One region of the Frateuria edaphi genome, then DNA from elsewhere that is predicted to be linked to it. Evidence: predicted binding sites of a transcription regulator. Region 1 holds the regulator's gene; the other holds the start of a gene.
The links. The regulator FliA, encoded in region 1, starts transcription of late flagellar genes. The targets are predictions, from matches to a motif close to TAAAGTTTNNCNNNCNNNGGCCGATAA.
Positions count from the first base shown of each region.

Region 1 (7,527 bases):
TTGAGGATGGTGCCCACGATGATGACCAGGAAGGCCAGGATCGTGCCGACGAGGCTCACCACGTCCATGTCAGCCCGCCGCCCTCAGTGACGGCAGGAGCTGCCCGCCATCGTCGGCCAGGCCGGCCAGGTCCAGCACCAGCGCGAGCGCACCGTCGCCGGTGACCGTGGCACCGGCGATGCCCGGCAGGCCCTCGAACAGCGGACCCAGCGGCTTGGCCATGACGTCCTCGCGGCCGAGCACCTCGTGCACCAGGCAACCGATGCGCTGGTGGCCGATGTGCAGCACCACCACGTGGCGCGGCGCGACGCCGACCACGCCGGCCCAGCCGGCCAGATCGCCCAGCGGCAGCGCGCGACCGCGGTGGTTGGCGACCAGCCGGCCATCGAGCATGCGGTCCTGGCCCGCGGACAGTTCGAACACTTCCTCCACGTTGGACAGCGGCAGCGCGAACAGGCGCGGGCCCACGCGCACCATCAGCACGCGCAGGATCGCCAGGGTCAGCGGCACGGTCAGCTGCAGTTCGCTGCCCTGGCCGAGCTTCGAGCGCACCTGCAGGGTGCCGCCGAGTTCGGCCACGCGCGTCTTGACCACGTCCATGCCGACGCCGCGGCCGGAGATGTCGGAGATCTGCGCGGCGGTGGAAAAGCCCGGGCGGAAGATCAGTTCGTAGCACTCGTTCTCGCTCAGGCGCGCGGCCTGGGCCGCGTCGATCACGCCCTTCTCGACCGCCTTGCGCTTGAGCACCTCGGGGTTCATGCCGTGGCCGTCGTCGCTCACCGCGATGACGATGCGCTCGCCGCGCTGGCTGGCGGACAGGCGCACCGTGCCACGGCGCGACTTGCCGACCTTGACGCGTTCCTCGGGCATTTCCAGCCCGTGGTCCAGTGCGTTGCGCAACAGGTGGATCAGCGGATCGGCGAGCGCCTCGACCAGGCTGCGATCGAGGTCGGTGCCCTCGCCTTCGGTCACCAGGTCCACTTCCTTGCCCAGCTGGCGGGCGAGGTCGCGCACGATGCGCGGAAAGCGCTGGAACAGCCGGCCGACCGGCTGCATGCGCATGGACAGCACCGCGCCTTGCATCTCGTCGGCGACGCGGTCGAGTTCGGCCGCGGCCTGCGCCAGCATGTCGTCGCCGCTCTTCTGGGCCAGGCTCTGCAGGCGGTTGCGGACCAGCACCAGTTCGCCGGCGCGATTGACCAGCGCGTCGAGCCGGCCGGTATCGACGCGCACGCTGGTCTCGGCCGGCGCGGCCGCGCGTGCGGGCGCGGGCGCAGGCGCAGGCGCCGGAGCGGCGGTTATGGGCTGGGCGCCGGGGGCGGCGCCCTTGCCGTGCAGGTTGTCGAGCAGGGCCTCGAATTCGTCGTCGGCGATAGTCGTGCTGGATGCCGGTACGGCGCTGGCGCCGGGCGCCGCCGTGCCGTGCAGGTTGTCCAGCAGCGCCTCGAATTCGTCGTCGCTGATGTGGGTCGGTGACGGCACGGCCGGCGCCGGTGCGACGGTGCCCGGCGCGGCGGTGCCGTACAGGCTGTCCAGCAGGGCCTCGAATTCGCTGTCGTCGATGCTGCCGTCCGCCGGCGGTGCGGCCACGGGCGCGGCGACCGGCGGCGGCGCGGGCGCCGCGGCGCCGGGCGTCAGCCGCTTGAGCAGCGCAGGCGGCGGCATGGCCATCGAGGTGCCGCCCCGCAGCGCATCCATCATCGCGTTGAGCAGGTCCAGCGCTTCGAGCAGTGCGTCCATCCTCGCCGAATCCAGCACCAGCGCGCCGTTGCGGGCGACGTTGAGCAGGTCCTCGGCGTGATGGCACAGCTGCACCATCGGCTCGATGGCGAGGAAGCCCGCGCCACCCTTGACCGTATGGAAGGCGCGGAACACCGCGTTCAGCAGCTCGGCGTCGCGCGGGCTGGCTTCCAGCTCGACCAGTTGTTCCGACAGGCGCTCGACCAGCTCCCCGGCCTCGACCAGGAAATCGTCGCGCAGTTCGGCGTCGAGCGAGGGATCCATTCGCCTGGGACTCCCTTAGAAACCGAATTCGCTGAGCAGGCGGTCCGCCTCGTCCTGGCCGGAGATCTTCTCAACCACCGGCGGCGGCTCGCGGCCGGACAATGCACCGGTCAGGCGGACCAGCTCCAGCAGCGAGGACTCCACCGACTCGATGAAGTTGACCACCTTCTTGATGCGCTGGCCGGACAGATCCTGCCAGGACTGCGCCATCACCATGTCGTTGAGGCCCTCGCGGCATGCGCCTGCGAAGTTGCCGGCCTGGCGCGCCAGGTCCGCGACCGGGTCGCATGGTGCCGCCGAGGCGAGCACCTGCTCGGCGCTCTGCGCCAGCGCGTCGGCCTCGGGGCTCATGCGTTCGGCGAAATCGATGCTGCGATGGGCCGCCTGGGCGCTCATCTCCAGCACGTCGTTCAGGTGCTTGCGCACGTCGGCGACCTTGCCCGGCACACCTTCGTGCGCCAGGTCGTTGCCGAGCCGGCTGACCGCGCCATGCAGGTCGCGCGCGAGCAGGCCCAACGCCCGGAACAGGTGCTGCTCGCGCTGGCGCACCAGCGCATCGAGCGCGTGCTCGAAGGCCGCGCCATCTTCGCTGTTGAGCAGGTCCTGCAGCTCTTGCGGCAGCGCGGTTTCGTCGAAGGTGGAAAGCACGGCGCTCATGCGCTGGCTCCCGCGGCGGCCAGGCGCTCGAAGATCTTGGTGAGCTTCTCCTTCAGCGTGACCGCGTTGAACGGCTTGACGATGTAGCCGTTCACGCCCGCCTGGGCCGCGGCGATGATCTGGTCGCGGTTGTTCTCGGCGGTAACCATCAGCACCGGCAGGCCCTTGAGCGAGGGTTCGGCGCGGATCGCGCGCAACAGGTCGATGCCGGTCATGTTGGGCATGTTCCAGTCGGTCACGACCATGTCGAACGGCTGGCTTTTCAGCATGGTCAGCGCGTTGTTGCCGTCGTCGGCTTCCTGGATCAGCGTGTTGGTGAAACCCAGCTCCACCAGCAGGTTCCTGACGATGCGCCGCATGGTGGAGAAGTCGTCCACCACGAGGATTTTCATGTTCTTGTCCATTGGTTCCTCTGGTAGGAAATCGGGATTCGGGATCGGAAGTCGGAGGGGTCAGCGGGAAACGGAACGATCGGATGAAGCGCGGCGGCCCTTGCCTTTGCGGGTGCCGGTTTCCGACTCCCCCTGCACGTCGTCGCGCCAGTCGCCCATGCGCGCACGCAGCCGCACGATCGCCTGGCCGTGGATCTGGCACACGCGCGACTCGGTCACGCCGAGCACGGCGCCGATTTCCTTCAGGTTCAATTCCTGCTCGTAGTACAGCGACATCACCAGCTGCTCGCGCTCGGGCAGGCCGGAGATGCCGTCGATCAACGCCTGGCGCAGGCCGTCCTGCTCGATGCTCTCGGCCGGCCCCAGGGTGCCCTGGTCGACCACGTCGAAGGCTGGCGCGCCGTCGCCGTCGTCCGGCGCGGTGAGGCTGAGCAGGCGCGCGCTGGCGGCGTCGGCGAGAATCTGGTGGTAGTCCTCCGCGCTCACGCCGAGGCGCTTGATGACTTCGGCATCCTCGGCGTCGGCGCCGGTCTCGATCTCGATCTGGCGCACCACCTCGGCCACTTCGCGCACCTTGCGGTGCACCGAGCGGGGGGTCCAGTCTGTCTTGCGCAGCTCGTCGAGCATGGCGCCGCGGATGCGGATGCCGGCGTAGGTCTCGAAGCTGGCGGCGCGGTCGGTGGCGTAGTGCCGCGCGGCCTCGAGCAGGCCGATCATGCCGGACTGGATCAGGTCGCCCACGTCCACGCTGGGGGGAAGACGGCCCATCAGGTGATAGGCAATACGACGCACCAGTGGCGCGTGCTGGCGCACCAACTCATCTGCACTCTGTTTTTGCAGCTGGAGATATTCCGATGCCACGCTCATCTCACCACCCCGACGCCGTCACGGCCTGGCCACCGAAGAATGCGATGCGGTCCAGGCCCGCGCGCGCGGGTTCCTCCCAGTTATCGACCGCACCTGCCAATTGCTTGAATGCCTGCGACGAACGCGCCGCCGGCCACATGTCCACCACCGCGTTCTGGCGCCGGATGGCCTGCTTGAGCCGCTCGTCCTGCGGCACGAACCCGAAGAAATCCAGCACCACGTCCAGGAAGCGGTCGCTGACCTTGGCCAGCTTCTGGTGCAGCGCGCGGGCCTCGCCCAGGTTGCGCACCATGTTGGCGACGAAGCGGAAGCGGCGCACGCCAAAGTCGCGGGAGAGGACCTTGATCAGCGCATAGGCGTCGGTGAGCGAGGCCGGCTCGTCGCAAACCACCAGCACGACGTCGTCGGCCGCCGCGGCGAACATCGCCACGTTGTCCGACAGGCCCGCGGCGGTATCGACCAGCAGGTAGTCCGGCGGACGGGGCAGCTCGTCGAACGCGCGGATCACCGCGGCATGCTCGCCGTTGCCCAGCTGCGCCAGGCGCCGCGCGCCGGAGCCGCCGGGGATGACCTTGAGCCCGTGGGGGGCGTCAAGCAGCAGCTCCTCCAGCGTGGCCGTGCCGTCCAGCAGGTGGCCCAGGTGGCGCGAGGGCGCCAGGCCGAGCAGTACGTCGACATTGGCCAGGCCCATGTCGGCATCCAGCAGCATCACCTCGCGCCCGGCCATCGCCAGGCTCATCCCGAGGTTGACCGCCACGGTGGTCTTGCCGACGCCGCCCTTGCCGCCGGCGACCGCGATCGCGCGGCAGCGGCGGCGCGGTGCGCCTGCGTTGGTCGCCTGGTGCGGCCGGTGCGGTGCGGCCGGCGCGGCATCGCGCTCGCCCGTGATCGCGTTGAACATGTCTTTCAAGCCCCACGCCTGATTCATTGCAAGGATTCCGCTCATGCCTGGGCCACCATCGTCCCGAAACGCTCGGCCAGCACCGCCTCGTCGGCGGCCGGCGCATTGCCCTTGAGCGCCTGCGCGGCGCGGCACACCAAGAGGCGTGCATCGGCGGCGGCGATGTCCTCGGGCACGCGCTGGCCGTCGGTGGTGTAGTCCAGCGCCAGCCGGTGGCGGATAAGCACCGACAGTGCACCGCCGAGGCTGGGCGCCTCGTCGAGTTTGGTCAGGATCGCCGCGTGCGGATTGGCCGGCAGGTACGCGCGCACGGCTTCTTCCAGCGACTGCGCCTGCGCATTGGCGGCCAGCACCAGGCAGACGCGCAGGTCGCCGGCCTCGCCCAGCGCCTCGAGCTGTTCTTTCAGCCGCGGGTCGTTGCCGGCCAGGCCCGCGGTGTCGACCAGCACGGTGTGGCAACCCTTCAGCAGTTCCAGCACCTGACGCAGGCTCTGCGCGTCGTACGCCGGGTACACCCGCACGCCGAGCAGGCGACCGTAGTGCTCCAGTTGCGCGGCAGCGCCGATGCGGTAATGGTCGGTACTGACCAGCGCGACCTGCGAGGCGCCGTGGCGCACCACTGCCCGGGCCGCGAGTTTCGCCAGCGTCGTGGTCTTGCCCACGCCGGTCGGGCCGACCAGCGCGGTAACGCCGGCTTCGTCCGAGCGGCCGCGGCCGCTGACGGCGATGCCACGGCTCAACATGCCCAGCGGCAGGTAGCGCGCCTGTTCGGGCGTCATCTGCGGCGGCAGTTCATCGGCCAGCGCGCGGGCGACGTCGGCGTCGATGCCCAGCCGGGTCAGCTCGCGCAGCACGCGGGTGTGCATCGGCTGGCGGCGTTCCATGTCGTTCCAGGCGAGGCTGGAGAGCTGCATCTCGAGCATCTCGCGCAGGCTGGAAAGCTCTGCGCGCATGCGCACCGTGTCCTGCGCGGCACGCTCGATCAACGGATGGACCGCCGGCTCGGCCGGGGCCTCGGGCGCCGGCTGAGACGGCGACGGTTGCGCCTTCGCCTGGACCAGACCCTCGGCCTGGGCGCGGGGCGAGGCGTGCGGAGCGCGCACTTCGGCACGCACCGGCTTCGGCTCTCTTTCCTCCGCGGCGACCGAGGCCTTCGCGGCGGTCTCGATCGGCGTCGGACGATTGGCAGGCGCCAGCGTTTCGACGCGCGCCTCGCGCACCGGCGGCGGCGGTATGGCGGCGGCACGCGGCGGCAGCGCCGGGGGCTCGGCGGCCGGCGCGGGGGCCGCGCCATGGCGCGCGGCTTCGCGCACCAGCGCCTCGTCGTAATCGACGGCGGCGATGATCTCGATGCCTTCGTCGAGCTTGCGCGTGGACAGGATCACCGCATCGGGTCCCTGCTCTTCGCGTACTTCGCGCATCGCCTGGCGCATGTCCGGCGCCACGAAACGTTTGATCTTCATTGCCTGCTCCGCAAGCGGGTCGCGGCCATCGTGTCCATCGCCGCGGCGGCCCCAGGGCCTTGCGCTGTCTGCATGTGCAACTGGCGAATCACGATGCCCGTCTCCCGGCCTTTAACGTCCCAGCGCCTGGACCAGCCGCACCCTGCGGTTGTCCGGCACCTCGTTGTAGGCCAGTACGTGCAGGTTCTGTGCCACGTGGCGGGTGAAGCGCGCGAGCCACGGACGAAGCTGCGGCGCGACCAGCAATACCGCCGCTTCGCCGCTCATTTCCTGGCGGCGCGCGGCGTCGGCGACGCTCTGCTGCAGCCGGTCGGCCAGGCCCGGTTCGACCGCCGCGCCAGCCACGCCACCGCCGGAGAGCGAGTTCATGAGGATCTGCTCGAGCTCCGGCGCCAGCGTGATGACCGGCACCTCGGTGCCCAGCCCCGTGATCTCCTGCACGATCTGGCGGCCCAGCGCGACGCGCACGGCGGCGGTGAGCATGCCGGGATCCTGACTCTGGCCCGCGTGCTCCGCCAAGGTTTCGACGATGGTGCGCATGTTGCGGATCGGCACGCGCTCGGCGAGCAGGTTCTGCAGCACCTTGACCACCACGCCCAGCGCCATGCGCTTGGGCACGAGGTCCTCGACCAGCTTGGGCGCGGTCTGCGCCAGGCGGTCCAGCAGCTGCTGCACGTCCTGGTGGCTGATCAGTTCGTGCGCGTGGGTCTGCAGGATGTGCGACAGGTGCGTGGCCACCACGGTGGCCGGGTCGACCACGGTGTAGCCCAGGCTCTGCGCCATCTCGCGCTGGCCCTGCTCGATCCAGACCGCTTCGAGCCCGAACGCCGGGTCCTTGGTCTGGATGCCCTGCAGCGGACCGTGCACGCGACCGGGGTTGATCGCCATCAGGCGCTCGCTGTGCACTTCGGCCTCGCCCATCGGCACGCCCATCAGGGTCACGCGGTAGGTGTTGGGCCCCAGGTCCAGGTTGTCGCGGATGTGCACCGCCGGCACCAGGAAGCCGAATTCCTGCGAGAGCTTGCGGCGGACCGACTTGATCCGCCCCATCAGCTCGCCGCCCTGGTGGGTGTCCACCAGCGGGATCAGCCGGTAGCCCACTTCCAGGCCCAGCGGATCAACGCTGGCGACGTCGTCCCAGTTGAGCTCCATGCGCTCGGGGGGAACGGCAGGCGCGGCAGCCGGTTCGGCGATCGCCTCGGCCAGCTTTTCCTTCGTCTCGCGCTCGCGCTTGATCATCAGG
Region 1 is NZ_CP088251.1:769,677-777,203, reverse strand. Features, by position in the region: gene LQ772_RS03485 (flagellar motor protein) at 1-68, opposite strand, end outside; gene LQ772_RS03480 (chemotaxis protein CheA) at 70-2,004, opposite strand; gene LQ772_RS03475 (protein phosphatase CheZ) at 2,020-2,661, opposite strand; gene LQ772_RS03470 (chemotaxis response regulator CheY) at 2,658-3,065, opposite strand; gene LQ772_RS03465 (RNA polymerase sigma factor FliA) at 3,114-3,920, opposite strand; gene LQ772_RS03460 (MinD/ParA family protein) at 3,922-4,866, opposite strand; gene flhF (flagellar biosynthesis GTPase FlhF) at 4,863-6,284, opposite strand; gene flhA (flagellar biosynthesis protein FlhA) at 6,396-7,527, opposite strand, start outside.

Region 2 (7,527 bases), 840 kb from region 1:
GATGCCCAGGCCGTGCGCCTTGGCCAGCAGCCGGTCGAAATCCTCCAGTTGCCCGAACAGCGGATCGACGTCGCAATAGTCGGCGATGTCGTAGCCGTAGTCGGCCATCGGCGACTTGAAGAACGGCGAGATCCAGATCGCGTCGACACCCAGGCTCGCCACGTAGTCGAGCTTTTCGATGATCCCCGGCAGATCGCCTACGCCGTCGCCGTTGGTATCCAGGAAACTGCGCGGATAGATCTGGTAGGTGACGGCGCCGCGCCACCAGGGTGCATCACTCATTACCGGTCCCTGTTCCTTTCCCGCACCGCGCAAGGGCGCGCGCCGCAGCGTGGCGGGCAGCTTAACGGCTCCCCGCGCGGCCACCGGCGAACGTGCATACGTATTCATGCCTGCCTGCCATCGCATCGCAGCAATGGCTTCCGCCGAGGCTTGCATGAGCCGGCTCGACCATTGCTGTCCAACGAAAGCAGCCGCTTGGCAGAGGCCGCGAGAAACGCCGCGCCGCCAGGGTTTTCGATGCAAAGCACAACAATGAATACGTATGCATACGGCTGTGCGCTCTTCAGGGGGCGACCTACCATGCCCATCGCGCCGGCTTGCCAGGCAAGCACCGGCCCAGGCCACACACGCATCGGTACAGATGCCAACAGAACAAACGAAGTCCGGGGGAGAAAACGGTGATACTCAAACGCAATGTGCTTGCCTTTGCGCTGGCATCGGCGCTGTGCGCGGCCACTGCCGCCCATGCGGCTGGCGTGCAGGACACGGGCGACCAGGCTACGCCATCGACCGATAGCACCAGCACGCAGAAGGCCAGGCAGAAGAAAGCCAAAGTGCAGGCCACCGAACTGACGGGTGTCACCGTCACGGGCTTCCGCAAGAGCGTGGAAACCTCCATCGACGTCAAGCGCGATGCCGATACCATCAAGGAAGTCGTGACTGCCGCGGACATCGGCGGCTTGCCCGACGTTTCGATTTCCGATGCCCTGACCCGCCTGCCCGGCGTGGCCGCCGAACGCATCGACGGCGAATCGAGCGCGATCAACATCCGCGGCCTGTCCGGCGATTTCGTCGAGACCACGCTCGATGGCCGCGAACAGGCCGCCACCAGCGGCAGCCGCGTGACCCAGTTCGACCAGTACCCGTCGGAGCTGATCAGCCAGGCGGCGATCTACAAGTCGCCCAAGGCCTCGCTGATCGAAGGCGGCGTCGCCGGCACGGTGGAGATGCAGACCTCCAACCCGCTGGACAACGCCAAGCAATACTCCGGCGTGCTCAACGTGCGTGGCAGCTACAACGACCGCGCCAGCGAGACCGAGGGCGCCAATGCCCGCGGCTATCGCGTGAGCGCTTCGTTCCAGGGCAAGTTCCTGCACGACACGCTGGGCCTGGCCGCCGGCCTCGCCTCGCTCTACCAGCCGCACGTGGCCGACCAGTTCAACGGCCTGGCCTTCAACGGCACCAAGGACGTCAACGGCGACGGCACCAACGAGTACACAAGCGAGGGCTTCGAGCTGCAGCAGAACGGCGGCATGCTCCGCCGCAACGGCTACATGGCCGTGCTCCAGTGGCGCCCGAGCGACAGCTTCGAGCTGAAGGCGGACGGCTTCTATTCGAAGTTCGACACCACCAGCGAAGGCCACGGCTTCCGCGTCAAGACGCTCAACAACGGCATCATCACCAACCCAGTGATCCTGCCCAACGGCGCGGTGACCGGCGGAACCATCACCCAGGATCCGGCCAATCCCTACTTCGTCGTGCAGACCACCAACGACGACAACTCGCTCAAGAACAGCGTGCTGTCCGGCGGCCTGAACGCAAAGTGGATGCTCGGCGGCTGGACGATCAGTTCGGACGTCTCCTACTCGCACGCCAAGAGCGACTTCAACAACGGCGTGTCCTGGGGCCTGCTCTACAACGACATGAGTGCGACCAACCCGGTGGCGGCCAACGATGAAGTGGTCGACTACCAATTGAACGGCATGCAGCCCGGCACGGTCGGCTTCAACCACGACTACACCGACCTGTCCCGCATGGGCCTGGGCAAGGTGGGCGTGTACCCGTACGTCTACGATGACGAGAGCAAGGCGTTCCGCACCGACGTGCGTTACGACTTCGTGGACAACAGTTTCCTGTCAGCGCTGGAAATGGGCGTGCGCTATTCGCGCCGTACCTACAACGCCGACCGCAGCGCGTTCGAGTACGGCAACGACTTTGGCCAGTACCCGGCCGGGCAGCCGCCGCTGGCGCTCGATCCGTCCAACGCGCACAAGGTCTGCTTCGAGGGCAATCTCTCCTCGTTCCCGTGCTTCCTGTCGATCGACACGCTGGCGGTGCTTGCCGCCAATGGCATCACGCCGACGCCGACCAAGAACTGGAATGCGAACTGGACGATGATCCAGAGCGCGGAGGTCGACGAGCACGTCTCCTCCGGCTACGTGATGGCCGACATCGACACCAACGTCGCCAACCACAACCTCACCGGCAACGTCGGCGTGCGCGTGGTGCACACCTCGCAGTACTCCAACGGCCTGCAGCAGATCGGCAGCGGCCAGGGCGAGCCGATCACCGACGAACTGGGCGTCACGAGCACCGACTACATCCACGTGCGCCGCGGCAAGTCCTACACCGACTACCTGCCCTCGCTGAATCTCAACTGGCATTTCGACGAGTCCAACCAGTTGCGTTTCGCGGCGGCCAAGGTGATGTCCCGTCCGCCGCTCAACAAGCTGCTGACCGGCTCGGGTTCGTGGATCGACGGCAACACCTACAACATGTGGGGCAACACCAGCCCGTTCCTCGATCCGTTCTACGCCAAGCAGTACGACCTCTCGTTCGAGCACTACTCGCCCGACTCGAGCGGCGCGTTCGCCGCGGCGCTGTTCTTCAAGCACATCGACTCGTTCATCGAGGACTACACGATCAACCCGTACGACTTCGCGGGCAACGGCATCCAGGTGCCGATCAACCCGGCGACGGGCCTGCCGTACGAGAACGGCCAGTACCAGACGGCCGTGAACAACGACAAGGGCGGCTTCGTGCGTGGCGTGGAGCTTTCCTACTCGCGCGTGTTCAACTTCCTGCCAGGCGCCTGGTCGGGCCTGGGCTTCACGGGCAGCTATTCGTACTCGCAGAGCCAGGTCACCTCGACCTCGACCCTCGGCGGCGCACCGCAGAAGATGGGCCTGCCCGGCCTTTCGCCGCGCGTGATCAACGGCACGCTGTTCTATGGCTACCAGGGCTTCGACACCCGCCTGTCGGTCCGCCATCGCAGCGCGTTCGTGTCCAACCAGATGGCCGTCGACACGCAGATCGTCTACTACGCGCCGGAGACGGTGGTCGACTACCAGGCCTCCTATGCGTTCAAGAACGGCCTGAGCGTACTGTTCCAGGTGAACAACCTGACCGACGAACCGACCCGCACCTACTTCGGCAACGAGGCGCAGACGGGCACGCTGCAGTGGTTCGGCCGGCAGTATCTGGTCGGCTTCACCTACGCGCTGTAAGCCTCGCGCCGGGCATGCACCTCCCCGCCCGCCCGGCGCGTCATTCTCCCCGGACCCGCGCGACCTGGCGGGTCCTTTTTTTTGCCTACGGGAAGCCTGCATGAAGCCGAATCGAATCCCGATCCGCCTCGCGACCGCCTGCCTGGCCCTCCTCTGCGGTATCGGCGACCTCCAGGCCGCCGCGCCCCCGGAGAAGGTGGCGCAGCCGGCCGCGCGCAGCGGCGTGTGGTACGAGATTTTCGTGCGCGCCTGGTACGACACCGACGGCGACGGCGTGGGTGACCTCAATGGCGTCACCGCCAAGCTTGACTACCTCAAGTCGCTGGGCGTCGACGGTATCTGGCTGATGCCGATCAACCCGTCGCCCAGTTACCACGGCTACGACGTGACCGATTACCGCGCGATCAATCCCGAATACGGAACGCTGGCCGATTTCCATCGGCTGCTCGATGCGGCCCACGCGCGCGGGATCCGCGTCATCATGGACCTGGTGGTCAACCACACCAGCGACCGGCATCCATGGTTCCTCGCGGCCCGCGATCCGGCCAATCCGCACCACGCCTGGTATACCTGGGCCGGGCCGCGCACCGCGCTGCAGGCGACCAGCGCCACCGGCGGCCCGGCCTGGCATGCGCTGGGCAAGCAGCATTACCTGGGCACCTTCACCGGCGCCATGCCGGACCTCGACTTCGACACGCCCGCCGTGCGCGAGGCAATCGACGACGTGGGCCGTTACTGGCTGGCGCAGGGCGTCGACGGCTTTCGCCTCGATGCGGCACAGCACGTCTATTACGACTTCGCGACGCAGGCGGACGACCCGGCCGTGCTGCGCAAGAACCTTCAATGGTGGTCGTCTTTCCACCGGGCGATGAAGGAAGCCGATCCGGACGTCTACCTGATTGGCGAGGTCACGCGGGAGCAGCCGGGCGAGCTCGGCCCCTGGTTCGGTCCGCTGGATGCGGTGTTCGATTTCCCGCTTGCCGGCCGCCTCGTCGCCTGCGCGCGGGACGAGCGCTCCGGAGCGTTGTCCGCCCTGCTCCAGCGCGTGGCGGCCGCCATCCCGGCCGGGCAGGATGCCCCGTTCCTGTCGAACCATGACCAGGAGCGGGTGATGAGCCAGCTCGCCGGCAACCCACAGCACATGCGCATGGCCGCCGCGATGCTACTCACCCTGCCCGGCGAACCCTTCGTCTACTACGGCGAGGAGCTTGGCATGCGCGGCACCAAGCCCGACCCTGACCTGCGCGAACCGATGCGCTGGCATCGTGACCCGCGCGCTGCCGGCGAGAGCCGCTGGAAGCGCTTCAGTGCCGGCGATGGCCCCGGCGTATCGGTCGAGGCCCAGCAGGACGATGCGCATTCCCTGCTCGCCCGCTACCGCATGCTGATCGGCTGGCGCCAGGAGGTGCCTGCGCTCCGCGAGGGCGTCCTGAGCGTCCCGGCCGTGTCCAATCCCCACCTCGCGACCTGGGAACTCGCTCACGCCGGCACTGACGTGCTGGTCGTACACAACCTTTCCCGTGAACCGCAGACACTGAAACTGGCCGGCACGCTCGCGCGATTCAGCCGGGTGCGCCTGGCCAGCATGCCGGACGCTCGCATCGACTCCGGACAATTGCGATTGCCGGCCTACGCATCAGTGGTGCTGCAGTGAGGCGCCGTGTCCGCCCGCGCCGGCCGACGTCCACGGAGTGTGAAATCACCCGGCACCGCAGTACGGATGAGTCCGTTTTTACGCCCGCCGCCCGCACGTCCGGATCGTGCACCGCACCATCGGAAAACCGCGCCATGTCACAGATGAATACGTATGCAACCGGGTGTCGCGACGTGCGTAATGGCCCCTACTATGGGCCCGGCCCCGGTCGCCTGCACGCGCTTTTCACAAAGCTCAAGCGCGCGTCGATGGGGCCGATCACGTTGTTTGTTGTCGGAGTATTGCTGGTGTCCCCATCTTCCGCTGCTGCATCGCTTTCCCAGGCCCGGGCGCACGCTGCGCTGGCCAGGCCCGCTTCCATCGCGCCGGCCGCGCCGGGCTTCGATATTCCGCTCGGTGCCGACACGGTTCGCGTCGAACTGACCGCCCCCGGCACGCTGCACGTGCAGATGCGCAAGGCCGGCCACGCGGCGACGCCGACGATCGTCATCGATCCCGCGCTGCACGCTTCGGCCCGGCCCAGCGCGGACATCTCCCAGGATGCCGCTGGCGCGCGGCTGCAGTCGGCCCAACTGGAAGCGGTGTGGGACAAGGAACACGGCGAGCTGCGCATCGGCGTGCCGGGCCAGGCGCCCCTGCTGCGCCAGTTCGCCCTGCCCTCGCTGGGCCACGGACGCCTGAGTCTGATCCACGCCAAGGGCGAGCCGATGTACGGCATCGGCGGCTTCGATGCCACCGAGGCTGCCACCGCAGGCCTGCTGCGTGATGGCTACCGCCCGGTCACCGCCGGCGAGCAGGGCCATGCCGGCGCGCCGTTCGTGTGGACCACTGCCGGCTATGGCGTGCTGATCGACGGCGTCGGCGGGCAGATCGCGTTGGGCGACACCCGCATCGACGCGCGCATGTTCGATGGCGGACTGGACTACTACGTTTTCGTCGGCGGGCCGCACGCGATCTTCGGCGCACTGGCGCAGGTCAGCGGCCGCAGCCCGTTGTTCCCAAAATGGGCGATGGGCTTCACCAACAGCCAGTGGGGCATCGACCAGAAGGAACTGCTCGACATCGTCGAGGGCTACCGCGAACGCCACATCCCGCTGGACAACTTCACCCTCGACTTCGACTGGAAGGCCTGGGGCGAGGACAACTACGGCGAGTTCCGCTGGAACGAGCACAAGTTCCCCGACGGCGACAGCGGCAAGCTCAAGACGCTGCTCGACGCCCAGGGCGTGCACCTGACCGGCATCATGAAGCCGCGCATTCATGTGGACACCATAGAGGGCCGCGAAGCCAGCGAGCACGGCTACTGGCTGGCACAGAGCGATCCGGCGCCGGACTACTTCTCGCACCAGACCGTGCGCGAGATCGATTTCGCCGACCCTGCCGCGCGTGCCTGGTTCTTCAACAAGGCGCTCAAGCATTCGTTCGAGACCGGCATGGTCGGCTGGTGGAACGACGAGGCCGATGACGTCGCCGTCGACCTGCAGCACATGGACATGCAACGCGCGCTCTACGACGGACAGCGCGCGATCTCCGACCTGCGCGTCTGGTCGCTCAACCGCAATTTCTACCTGGGCGCCCAGCGCTACGCCTACGGCCTCTGGTCGGGTGACATCCTCACCGGATTCGAAAGCATGGCCGGGCAGCGCCAGCGCATGCTGAGCGCCATCAACGTCGGTGCGATGCAGTGGGGCATGGACGGCGGCGGCTTCAAGAAGGGTCCGCCGTCGCCGGAAAACTACGCACGATGGATCCAGTTCGGCGCGTTCACGCCGGTCTTCCGCGTGCATGGCGATTTCAACCAGAAACGCCAGCCGTGGGTGTACGGCCCGGTCGCGGAGAAAGCTGCAACCGACGCGATCCGCCTGCGCCAGTCGCTGATTCCCTACATCTACAGCTACGAGCACCAGCGCCGCGCCACCGGCGTCGGCCTGGTCCGCCCGCTGATGTTCGACTGGCCGACCGACGCCAACCTGCGCAACGACGTCGACGCCTGGCTGTTCGGCGACAGCCTGCTGGTATCGCCCGTTGTCGATCAGGGCCAGACGACCAAGCCGGTTTACCTGCCCGCCGGCGAATGGATCGACTGGTTCAGCGGAAGGCACTACGCCGGCGGCCAGACCATCGAGCACCGGGCCGATGCCACACACTGGAGCGACATCCCGCTCTACATCCGCGAAGGCGCCATCATTCCGGTCGCCCCGGTGATGGATTACGTGGGTCAGCAGCCGCTCACCGAGCTGACGGTGGAATTGTTTCCCGCCGACCATGCGACCGGCTTCGACTACTACGACGACGACGGCAAGACCTACGGCTACGAGCAGGGCGAATATTTCCTGCAGTCGATGCAGCTGGAGGCGCACGGGG
Region 2 is NZ_CP088251.1:1,613,575-1,621,101, reverse strand. Features, by position in the region: gene LQ772_RS07715 (alpha-glucosidase family protein) at 1-282, opposite strand, end outside; gene LQ772_RS07710 (TonB-dependent receptor) at 681-3,509, shown strand; gene LQ772_RS07705 (alpha-amylase family glycosyl hydrolase) at 3,610-5,163, shown strand; gene LQ772_RS07700 (glycoside hydrolase family 31 protein) at 5,451-7,527, shown strand, end outside.
Region 2: the regulator FliA is predicted to act here: its motif matches at 5,398-5,424, upstream of LQ772_RS07700 (glycoside hydrolase family 31 protein).